3 regions of the Paraburkholderia sp. PAMB 6770 genome follow, and region 1 is predicted to be linked to each of the others. Evidence: predicted binding sites of a transcription regulator. Region 1 holds the regulator's gene; each other region holds the start of a gene.
The links. The regulator HrcA, encoded in region 1, represses chaperone genes, less so after heat shock. The targets are predictions, from matches to a motif close to TTAGCACTCNNNNNNNNNGAGTGCTAA.
Positions count from the first base shown of each region.

Region 2: a site for HrcA is predicted at 1,402-1,428, ahead of AC3AP7_RS12675 (co-chaperone GroES). Genes of this name have one in related genera too.
Region 3: a site for HrcA is predicted at 2,333-2,359, ahead of rpoH (RNA polymerase sigma factor RpoH). Genes of this name have one in related genera too.

Region 1 is NZ_CM173238.1:361,149-365,089, forward strand. It holds gene recN (DNA repair protein RecN) at 1-107, opposite strand, end outside; gene AC3AP7_RS01765 (NAD kinase) at 151-1,053, opposite strand; gene hrcA (heat-inducible transcriptional repressor HrcA) at 1,301-2,320, shown strand; gene hemH (ferrochelatase) at 2,463-3,530, shown strand; gene AC3AP7_RS01780 (RNA-binding S4 domain-containing protein) at 3,676-3,941, shown strand, end outside.
Region 2 is NZ_CM173238.1:2,805,556-2,809,496, reverse strand. It holds partial or broken gene mreB (rod shape-determining protein MreB) at 1-12, shown strand, start outside; gene AC3AP7_RS12680 (SLATT domain-containing protein) at 222-776, shown strand; gene AC3AP7_RS12675 (co-chaperone GroES) at 1,502-1,792, shown strand; gene groL (chaperonin GroEL) at 1,839-3,479, shown strand; gene cysC (adenylyl-sulfate kinase) at 3,653-3,941, opposite strand, start outside.
Region 3 is NZ_CM173238.1:3,228,091-3,232,031, reverse strand. It holds gene AC3AP7_RS14585 (cytochrome ubiquinol oxidase subunit I) at 1-789, opposite strand, end outside; gene cydP (cytochrome oxidase putative small subunit CydP) at 779-1,039, opposite strand; gene rpoH (RNA polymerase sigma factor RpoH) at 1,326-2,261, opposite strand; gene AC3AP7_RS14570 (nuclear transport factor 2 family protein) at 2,705-3,088, shown strand; gene ybiB (DNA-binding protein YbiB) at 3,147-3,941, opposite strand, start outside.

The sequences.
Region 1 (3,941 bases):
GATTTGCCGGCGCCGGTTTCGCCTGAGAAGACGGTGAAGCCGCTGTCGAACTCGAGATCGAGCGCGGCGACGATGACGAAGTCGCGTATCGAGAGGTGGCGGAGCATGGGCGTCGTCGGAGGGGCGTGGGGGCCGGTTGCGGCGGTGGGCTCAGAGTTTGCTGTCGTCTTCGTGAGACGGATATTCGTTCCAGTGCAGCTTCTTGCGCAGGGTCGCGTAATGGCTGTAGCCGACCGGGTGCAGCAGCGGCACCGTGTGGCGCGAGCGGCGCACCTCGATCGTGTCGTCGTGCTCCAGCGCGGTGAACGACTGCATGTCGAAATTCACATTGACGTCGCGCCCGGCGACGAAGCGCACGCTGACTTTCGAGTCGTCCGGCAGCACGATGGGGCGGTTCGACAGCGCGTGCGGCGCGATCGGCACCAGCACGATGCCCTGCAGCTGCGGATGCAGGATCGGTCCGGCCGACGACAGGGCGTACGCGGTCGAGCCGGTCGGCGTGGCGACGATCAGCCCGTCCGAGCGCTGGTTGTACATGAAGCGGCCGTCCACCTCGACGTGCAGCTCGACCATCCCGGAGAAACCGCTGCGGTTCACCACCACGTCGTTGAACGCGAGCGCGTGATAGATCGGGTTGCCGCCGCGCACGATGCGCGCTTCGAGCAGCGTGCGTTCCTCCCGCTCGAAATGGCCGCCGAGCATCTGCGGAACCAGCTCCTGCATCCGCGCGATCGGGATGTCGGTGATGAAGCCGACGCGCCCGTGGTTGATGCCGATCAGCGGCGTGCGGTAAGGCGCGAGCTGGCGGCCGATGCCGAGCATCGTGCCGTCGCCGCCCAGCACCACGGCGACGTCCGCGCGTGCGCCGATCTCCGCGGGCCGTAGCGCGGGATATTCGCTCACGCCGATTTCGCGCGCGGTCTCGGCTTCGAAAACGACGTCGAAGCCGCGTTTTGCGATGCAGGCGGCGAGCGCGGTCAGCGGCTCGCCGATGCCTGGCGTATGGCTGCGCCCGACGAGCGCGACGGTCCGGAACTGGCTGGTAGCGTGCATGCCGGCATTACACCATAGGTGGGGACCGAAAAGAACCGCCCGCGCCGACGGGGCGGCGCCCAGGCGGGGGAAGGGGGCGGCACCGGATTATCGTTAGAATGGTCTGGTTCCGATGGCAGGCGGCGGACGCGCGGCGCGACGCGCCCGCCGGCACCGGATGACGCACCGTGCCGCGCAATCCTGCCGCAACGGACGGCCGTATCGGGCCGCTCGCGGTCGCCGTGTCATTGAGCTAAAATTTTCACTCATGCTAGATCCTCGCGCACAAACCCTCCTCAAAACGTTGATCGAGCGATATATCGCTGAAGGTCAGCCGGTCGGCTCGCGCACGCTGTCGCGCTACTCGGGGCTGGAGCTGAGCCCGGCGACGATCCGCAACGTGATGTCCGATCTCGAGGAACTGGGACTCGTCGCGAGCCCGCATACGTCGGCCGGGCGCGTGCCGACGCCGCGCGGCTACCGGCTGTTCGTCGACACCATGCTGACGGTCGAGTCCGCGGAGGACGAGGCGGCGGTGACCCGCACCGTCAAGACCCGGCTGCAGGCGGGCGAGCCGCAGAAGATCGTCGCGGCCGCGGCAAGCGTGCTGTCCAACCTGTCGCAGTTCGCCGGCGTCGTGCTGACGCCGCGGCGCAGCCACGTGTTCAAGCAGGTCGAATTCATGCGCCTGTCCGACAAGCGCATCCTGCTGATCATCGTCACGCCGGAAGGCGATGTGCAGAACCGCATCATGGCGACCCAGCGCGATTTTTCGCCGGCCGAACTCGTCGAGGCGTCCAACTACATCAACGCGCACTTCGCCGGGCTGTCGTTCGACGAGGTGCGGCGACGCCTGCGCGAGGAAATCGACCAGCTGCGCGGCGACATGACCTCGCTGATGCATGCGGCCGTCACCGCCAGCACGGACGAGAGCGATACCGGCGAGACCGTGCTGATCTCGGGCGAGCGCAACCTGCTCGAAGTAGCCGACCTGTCGTCCGACATGGCGCGGCTGCGCAAACTGTTCGACGTGTTCGACCAAAAGACCAGCCTCCTTCAGTTGCTCGACGTGTCGAGCCACGCACAGGGCGTGCAGATTTTCATCGGCGGCGAGTCGAATCTCGTCCCGATCGAGGAAATGAGCGTCGTGACCGCGCCGTACGAGGTGAACGGCAAGATCGTCGGCACGCTGGGCGTGATCGGGCCGACGCGGATGGCGTACAACCGCGTGATTCCGATCGTCGACATCACGGCCCGGCTATTGTCGCTGTCGCTCAGCCAGCAGTAGCGCCGGCAACGCATTCCTGCATGATGCACGCTGCCGCGCGCGGCGACCATTGGCCGGATGGCCGGCTATGGGCGGTCGGCCGCGCCGCTATAATGGTCTCCACTGAACCGTTTGCCGCCGTGCGCGGCGCCTCTTCCCGCTTATGCGTTTCGATCTCGAGCGACCCTCCCAGCCTGCGGGTGCGCATCGCGTGGCGGTGCTGCTGATCAATCTCGGCACGCCCGACGCGCCCACGCCCCGCGCGGTGCGCCGCTACCTGGCGCAGTTCCTGTCGGACCCGCGGGTGGTCGAAATTCCGGCGCCGCTCTGGCAGGTGTTGCTGCGGCTCGTCATCCTGCCGCTGCGCGGCCGGTCGTCGGCGCGCAAATATGCGTCCGTGTGGACGCCCGAGGGCTCGCCGCTGCGCGTGCATACGGAAAAGCAGGTCGAAGCGCTGCGCCAGCTGCTGCATGCAAACGGCTACACCACGCTCGTCGATCACGCGATGCGCTACGGCGTGCCGGGCATTCCCGCGGTGCTGAACCAGCTGAAGCTCGCCGGCGCGGAGCGCGTGCTGCTGATGCCGATGTACCCGCAGTATTCGTCTTCGACCACGGCCACCGCGTTCGACGCCGCGTTTGCGGCGCTCGCCCGCATGCGCAACCAGCTCGAAATCCGCACGGTGCGCCACTACGCGGACCATCCTGCTTACATAGCCGCGCTCGCGGCGCAGGTGCGCCACTACTGGCATACGCACGGCGCGCCGGATTTCGCGGCCGGCGACAAGCTCGTGCTCAGCTTTCACGGCGTACCCAAACGCACGCTCGACCTGGGCGACCCGTACCACGACCAGTGCCAGCACAGCGCCGCAATGCTGATGCAGGCGCTCGGGCTGACGCCGGTCGAGTGCCGCGTGACGTTTCAGTCGCGCTTCGGCAAGGCCGAATGGCTGCAGCCCTATACCGAGCCGACGCTCAGGGAACTCGGCGCGGCCGGCGTGCGGCGCGCGGACGTGTTTTGCCCGGGCTTTACCGCCGACTGCCTCGAAACGATCGAGGAGATCGGCATGGAGGTGCGCGACGCGTTCCGGCAGGCGGGCGGCACCGAGTTTCACCGGATCCCGTGCCTGAACGCGTCGCCGGCGTGGATTGCCGCGCTGGGCGAGATCGTCGCGCAAAACCTGCAGGGCTGGCCCGCGCAGGTAGCGCTGGCCGGCGCCGCGGCGGCGTGACGCGCGGGCGCCCTGCCATCTGCTGGATGAACGCGCGGCGCCCCGGCCGGCGCCCCGGCGCCGCGGCGTCCGGGCCCGTCATGCGGCCGCATTCCGCTCGGGCTGTACGGGTTGTTTCGACGCGCGCACCGCGCAAGACAGAGTCATGAACTACAGGATTTCGACCGAACCGGGTGCGCGTCTGCGCATCGACAAATGGCTGTGGGCCGCGCGCTTCTTCAAGACGCGCTCGCTCGCGGCGGACGCCGTCGAGAAGGGGCGGGTGCGGATCGGCGGCGCGACGGTCAAGCCCGCCAAGGACGTGCGGGTCGGGGATCTCGTCGAGGTGGAGAGCGAAGGGCTCGTCTGGCAGATCGAGGTGCTGGGCGTGTGCGACGTGCGCGGCCCGGCGAGCGTCGCGCAGACGCTTTA
Region 2 (3,941 bases), 1.4 Mb from region 1:
CAGGTGGAACAGGACCGGATCGAGCGGCGCGGATCGAGCCTGCGTCTCGAACTTCGCACGACTGGAGGCATGCAAGCGATCGACTATCCGGGCTTGTGGCCGATCGAGTAACGACTTGAATCCGTAGCCCGCGTTGCCCTTGCGTTGAATGCGGGCACCCCGATGCGGTGCCGGCGGACGGCGAAGGCCGCGCTTCAACCTCATCTTGTCGGATGGACGCAATGCCCGAATTCTCGTCGCTTGAAGATCAGCTTCGTGAGTGCTTTGGTCGCGTCGTCTACGCGCACAAGACGCACGAAAAAATGGCGGACCGTTCCGGCAATACGCTTCGACGGTTCAAGCTGACACAGATCGTACTGTCCGCGTTGACCGCGTGCGGCGCGGTGTCGATCGTCTTCGTCGATTCGCTGTGTCTGAAGATCGTCACCGCAGGCATCTCGTTCGTCACGCTCTTCGTATCGGGCTACATGAAGAGCTTCGATCCGGGCGGCACGGCACAGAAGCACCGCGATACGGCGGCGAGCTTATGGCCGCTGCGCGAGTCGTATCTTTCGCTGCTGACAGATCTTCGGATGCAGGCGATCACCCATGCCGAGGCGCTCAAACAGCGCGAAGAACTGCAGAAAAAACTGGCGGCAGTCTATAAAGGCGCGCCGCAGACGGATGCCGATGCGTACGCGCACGCCAAACAGGCGCTGGAGGTGAGTGAGGAGTTCACGTTTTCGGACGCGGAGATCGACCGCTTCGTGCCGGCGTCGCTCAAGAAGACGAGATGACGCGAACGCCGGACGGAATAGGGCGGCCGGACCTTCGCTGGACCTTCGATCGGTCACCTGAATCGTCTGCATCATGCTGTTGCCGACGTGTTCGCCGATAGGACAGTGAAAGACGAACTTGCCGATGTCGGCGCGCTGATCGGAGCCGCGTAACGGCGACGTCGGCACCCGTCGCCGAAGAGGCGCCGGTTGTCGCGAATCGATCCATGACGCCAGCATCTCCGCAGCCGCCGATTACCGGATGAGACATGCAAGGATCGAGATGGGCAGATAGCCCAGGCGTCAGATTCGCTCGTGTCGTCCTGCCGCGAGTGCGTCTTCGAATCTTCCCCTAACTATTTGCGCGCGATCTGCGGGATTTCCCCAGGTTCGACGCGGGACGCGCACCGTCGGCCAGAATCGCACCAGGTTCGATGTGTCTGAAGCGTTGCCGAAGCACCCGGTTGTCGCGGTGCTTAAGTAATAACGCATTGTTTTTTAATGAAATTTTCGGGAAAACAGGCCGTCGCCAAGGAGGGGCGGTTCAAGGTTAAGTGAACCAGGTTCAAAGTTAAGCGGGTCTCGACAACGAATCCCCACATCCCCCGCTCCCCCTTCTTGAATTTGTCACCCCACGTCCATATAATTAGCACTCACTGCACGCGAGTGCTAACAACATTGCCGGCCGGCGCCGCCAGCCGGGTTTTCCTCAGTGTTATTCAGTCTCAATCAAGAGAGGAGTGTGTATGAACCTTCGTCCTTTGCATGATCGCGTGATCGTCAAGCGTCTGGATCAGGAAACCAAGACCGCCTCGGGCATCGTGATCCCCGACGCCGCCGCAGAAAAGCCGGATCAAGGCGAAGTGCTGGCCATCGGCCCGGGCAAGCGCGACGACAAGGGCGCCCCGATCGCGCTCGACGTCAAGGTCGGCGACCGCGTGCTGTTCGGCAAGTATGCAGGCCAGTCGGTCAAGGTCGACGGCAACGAACTGCTCGTCATGCGCGAAGAAGACATCATGGCCGTGGTCAACAAGTAAGCACTTGTTCCCGGAACATATCTCAAGGTATTCAAGGAGTTAGAAGATGGCAGCTAAAGACGTCGTATTCGGTGATTCCGCCCGTGCCAAGATGGTCGAAGGCGTGAACATCCTCGCCAACGCCGTGAAGGTCACGCTGGGTCCGAAGGGCCGCAACGTGGTCCTCGAGCGCAGCTTCGGCGGTCCGACGGTCACGAAGGACGGTGTGTCGGTCGCGAAGGAAATCGAGCTGAAGGACAAGCTCCAGAACATGGGCGCGCAAATGGTCAAGGAAGTTGCTTCCAAGACCAGCGACAACGCAGGCGACGGTACGACGACCGCAACCGTGCTGGCCCAGTCGATCGTGCGCGAAGGCATGAAGTACGTCGCATCGGGCATGAACCCGATGGACCTGAAGCGCGGCATCGACAAGGCCGTCGCCGCAGCGATCGAAGAGCTGCGCAAGATCAGCAAGCCCTGCACGACCAACAAGGAAATCGCCCAGGTCGGCGCGATCTCGGCAAACAGCGACACGTCGATCGGCGATCGTATCGCTGAAGCGATGGACAAGGTCGGCAAGGAAGGCGTGATCACCGTCGAAGACGGCAAGTCGCTGTCCGACGAACTCGACGTCGTCGAAGGCATGCAGTTCGACCGCGGCTACCTGTCGCCGTACTTCATCAACAATCCGGACAAGCAGGTCGCCGTCCTGGAGAACCCGTTCGTGCTGCTGCACGACAAGAAGGTCTCGAACATCCGTGACCTGCTGCCGGTTCTCGAACAGGTCGCGAAGGCCGGCCGTCCGCTGCTGATCATCGCGGAAGACGTCGAAGGCGAAGCGCTCGCCACGCTGGTCGTCAACAACATTCGCGGCATCCTGAAGACCGTCGCCGTCAAGGCACCGGGCTTCGGCGACCGTCGCAAGGCCATGCTGGAAGACATCGCGATCCTGACCGGCGGCCAGGTCATCGCTGAAGAAACCGGCCTGTCGCTCGAAAAGGCCACGCTGCAGGAGCTCGGCCAGGCGAAGCGCATCGAGGTGGGCAAGGAAAACACCACGATCATCGACGGCGCAGGCGAAGCAGCCAGCATCGAAGCGCGCGTGAAGCAGGTGCGCACGCAGATCGAGGAAGCGACGTCGGACTACGACCGTGAGAAGCTGCAGGAACGCGTGGCGAAGCTCGCCGGCGGCGTGGCAGTGATCAAGGTCGGCGCCGCGACCGAAGTCGAAATGAAGGAAAAGAAGGCACGTGTCGAAGACGCCCTGCACGCCACGCGCGCAGCGGTGGAGGAAGGCATCGTGGCAGGCGGCGGCGTCGCGCTGATCCGCGCACGCTCGGCCATCGCCAGCATCAAGGGCGATAACGCCGACCAGGACGCCGGCATCAAGATCGTGCTGCGCGCAATGGAAGAGCCGCTGCGCCAGATCGTCACGAACGGCGGCGAAGAAGCGAGCGTCGTGGTGGCAGCGGTTGCCGCGGGCAAGGGCAACTACGGCTACAACGCGGCGACCGGCGAGTACGTCGACCTGGTCGACGCTGGCGTGGTCGACCCGACGAAGGTGACGCGTACCGCGCTGCAAAACGCAGCTTCGGTGGCGGGCCTGCTGCTGACGACCGACGCAGCCGTGTGCGAACTGCCGAAGGAAGACGTGCCGGCACCGGGCGGCATGCCGGGCGGCATGGGCGGCATGGGCATGGACATGTAAATGGAACAGGGGCCCCGTCCGGGGCTCCGTTCAGAAGCTGTCCGTGCGGGCGCGTCGTGAGGCGCGCCAGTCCGACAACCCGCAGCGATGCGGGTTTTTTTTCGTCTGTTCGTCGGGCGCGCGGCGGGACCGCAGAGGGGCCGGGCTCGACGATCAGCCCGGCGGGGGATGCCTTAGTCTGTCAGCAGGAATTTGTCGCGCAGGTGCGCAAAGATGGCGGCCACGCTGGCGTCGACGCTCTGCGTGGCGGTGTCCACCCGAAGATCCGGCGCGCGCGGCGCCTCGTAAGGCGCCGAAATGCCGGTGAATGCGTGGATGGTGCCGGCTTTGGCCTTTTCGTACAACCCTTTCGGGTCGCGTTGCGCGCAGGTTTCGACCGACGCGCTCAGGTACGTTTCGACGAATCGAGCCGGGTCGATGATGGCACGCGCCATCGCGCGGTCTTCATGCATGGGCGAGATC
Region 3 (3,941 bases), 1.0 Mb from region 1:
ATCCCACTCCGATTCGATTGCGGCGAGCTTCATCTGTTGCACTTCGCCGGTGCGGTAGCCGGATTCGTCGCCGAGCACGATCACGCAGAGGGTCGACGCGAGCCCGAAGCCGGCGGCGATCGCGAACGAACGCAGCGCAAATTCGGTGTCGCGGCGCTTGAGCAGATACCACGACGAGATGCCGAGCACGAACATCGACGCAGTCACATAGCCGGCTGACACGGTATGGACGAACTTGACCTGCGCAACCGGATTGAAGACCACGTCGAACAGGCTGGTCAGCTCCATGCGCATCGTCTCGTAGTTGAATTCGGCGCCGACCGGATTGTTCATCCAGCCGTTCGCGACGAGAATCCACAGCGCGGACAGGTTCGAGCCGAGCGCGACGAGGAACGTCGTGACCAGATGCTGGACGCGCGACAGCCGGTTCCAGCCGAAAAAGAACAGTCCGACGAAGGTCGATTCGAGGAAGAACGCCATCAGCCCTTCGACCGCGAGCGGCACGCCGAAGATGTCGCCGACGTAATGCGAGTAGTACGACCAGTTGGTGCCGAACTGGAATTCGAGCGTGAGGCCGGTGGTGACGCCCATCGCGAAGTTGATGCCGAACAGCTTGCCCCAGAACTGCGTCATGTCCTTGTAGATCTGTTTGCCGGTCATCACATAGACCGCTTCCATGATGACGAGCAGCCACGACAGTCCGAGCGTCAGGGGTACGAAAAGAAAGTGGTAGAGCGCCGTGACCGCGAACTGCAGGCGCGAAAGGTCGACGACTTCGCTAACGGGCATGTTGATCACCTTGAGACGGATGCGTTGCAGGCAGCGACAGGATGGCCTGCGCGACGAGTGCGGGCGGCATCGACATGTTGTCCGCCTGCGGATGATTGAAGAATGCGTACTTGAGCACCATCAGCAGTGCGAACTTGATCGCGAGGACGATGACGATGTCGCGTGCGAACGTCGGTCCGCGGGCCCAGGCGGCAAAGCGCTCGCGCAGCGTGATGCGGGAGGCGGGCCTTTCGGGTAGCGAGAGGTTCATGATCGGTCGAAGGACGACTTCACGCCGGTGCGAGCCGGCCGGATCCGGGGCGCGCATGCGTCCTGGCGACTACAGACGATATTAGTTCAGGGGAGGTCGCTGCGGAAGGGCGAGACTGTGACATCAGGTCGCGCAAGCTATGCTGCGACGACGCTAATGCGAAGCGGATTGAGCCAGGTCAAAAAACAGCGGGCACCTTGCGCGCGCGCATGCCGACAAAAAGCCCCGCCGTCTTGCGAGGGCGGGGCGGGTGGCGGAGCGTGAACCCGGGAAGCGTGCGCGGCTTTCAGGCGTATTCGGCCAGTGCGTGGCGCATCTTCTTCATTGCGCTCGCCTCGATCTGACGGATGCGCTCGGCCGATACGCCGAACTCGTCGGCGAGATCGTGCAGCGTCGAGCCGCCCGAGCCGTCGTCTTCGACGTTGAGCCAGCGCGCTTCGATGATGCGGCGGCTGCGCGGGTCGAGCGTTTCAAGCGCGGTGGCGATGCCGTCGCTTTGCAGCTTGTCGCGCTGGCGCGCGGCGAGTACCGCAGTCGGTTCGCTGTGCGCGTCGGCCAGATACGCGATCGGTGCGTACGATTCCTCGCCGTCTTCGATCTGGCCTTCCAGTGCGATGTCGCCCCCCGACAGACGGGTTTCCATCTCGGCCACTTCCTCGCGCTTCACGTTCAGTTCTTTCGCGAGGCCGTCGATCTCTTCGGGCGTGAATGCCTGGGTGCCCTGCTTGTGACTGCGCAGGTTGAAGAACAGCTTGCGTTGCGCTTTCGTGGTCGCGACCTTCACCACACGCCAGTTGCGCAGGATGTACTCGTGGATCTCCGCCTTGATCCAGTGCATCGCATACGACACGAGGCGCACGTTCTGCTCCGGATCGAAGCGCTTGACCGCCTTCATCAGGCCGATGTTGCCCTCCTGGATCAGGTCAGCGTGCGGCAGACCGTAGCCGAGGTAATTGCGGGCGATCGACACGACGAGCCGCAGGTGCGACAGCACCAGGCGCCGCGCGGAGTCGAGATTGCCCTGTTCGCGGAATTCGGTGGCGAACTGGCGTTCCTCGGCCGGCGTCAGCATCGGGATGCGGTTCACGGCCTGGATATAGGCGTCGATATTGCCGAGCTGCCCGGGCAGCATCGAGGCATGCGCGAGCGTCAGTGCACCTGCCGGAGCGGCCTTAGCCGACGACGGGCTCAGAGTACTCGGAAGGGTCATGGCGTTGCTCACGTATCAAACTCCTTGGAGATCAGGCAAAAATCATACAAAAGCATGGTCAGACGGCGACTCCAGCGTGGATGTTAGCACTCCGGGTCACTGAGTGCTAATACTTGGAGCGATGGGCTGCGTGGGAGTTCCACAAAGGCTATTGAAAATTGCGCCCTAATAGCCATCATACGCCCTTCGCAGGATCGTGCCGGCGAGGTGGAATTTTTCCCATTATCGGGATCGGTAGTGAACACGCGTTGACATGCGCGTCGCTCGGGATGGGGCTGCCTGTTTCGGCACCGTATTCCGGAAATCTTCGCGGCCGGATCCGACGCCGGAACGAGGGCCCTCGGCGGCGGTATCAAAGAGCCCGATCCTGGTATAAATTTCAGCGAGCTACACGTGCGGCGTAACTGCGTGCGAGCGCGGCCCGAGCCGGGTCGTTCACGCAAAGGGGTGGAGCCATGACGGCGAAAGTGATCGAGGCCATTCGCGGACTGGAGCGCGACCGCTTTCGCGCAATGGTCGATGGCGACGGGCCCCTGCTCGTCGAACTGCTCGCGGACAACGTGAGCTATGTCCATACGAACGGCAAGCGCGAGACCAAGCAGCAGTTCATCGATGGCATCACCGCAGGCCGTCGCCGCTACCGGCAGATCGAGGTCCAGTCGCAGGACGTGCTGCCCGTGGGGCGCGAGACCTGCGTCGTCACCGGACGCGCGCTGATCGAAATGGAGGCGAACAACGGCGCGCTGCTGTTTCCGATCGCCTACACCGCGATCCACGTGCAGGAAGACGGCCAATGGCGCCTCGTCGCGTGGCAGGCGACGCGCTGCGCGCTCGAATAAACCGGCGCCGCACGGAGCCGGCGCGGGCCGCCGCGCGCACAGCGTGCACCGCGTGCGCTCAAGCGGCCGTTCTCGCAATCTCCACGACCAGCTCCACCTGCCGCTCGATCGCGGCCGGCACCGGCGCCTCGCCTCGCATCACCGCACCGATCCACGCGGCGGTCGTGGCGGCGTCGCGCGCGGGCGGGAGTTCGACTTCCGGGGCGTCGGGCGCGGCGCGTTCGGCGGCGAGCCGGGTTTCGCAGATGCCGTCGTGCAGCCAGTCCACCTGCACCTGACGGCGCGTGTCGGCGACCGCCTCGCCCTCGGTGCCGCGCGCGAGCAGCGCGCCGCCGGCGGCCGCCTGCGGATGCGCGCTGAAGAGCGCCGTGAGGCTCTCGCGATACGGCGGATGCGTGTAGTTGACGAGCCGCAGCCCCGCCGGCGCGAACGGCTGCAGCAGCTTCACCAGCGTGTGGGTGGAGTTGCGCACCCCCATGCGCCGGCGCAGGTCGAGCACGCGCGCAAGCTTCGGCGCGAGCGTCGCGACCGGCGCGAACGCGATGCGTCGCGCCGCGAGCGCGTCTTCGACCTGCTCGCGCGACTGGGCATGCGCAATCTGCAGGTGCGTGAAGATTTCGGCGCTGGTGACGCGCCCCGGATCCTCGGTGACGCCATGAACCAGCACCGGCACGCCCGCGCGCGCGAGCAGCAGCGCGAGCAGCGGCACGAGGTTCGGCTGCTTGCGCGCGCCGTTGTAACTCGGAATCGAAACGGGGCGGAACGCGCCCGGGGCCAGATAAACCGGTTCGAACGACGCGTGTGCGACGTCGAGCATGGCGGCGAGTTCGTCGGCGGTTTCGCCCTTCACGCG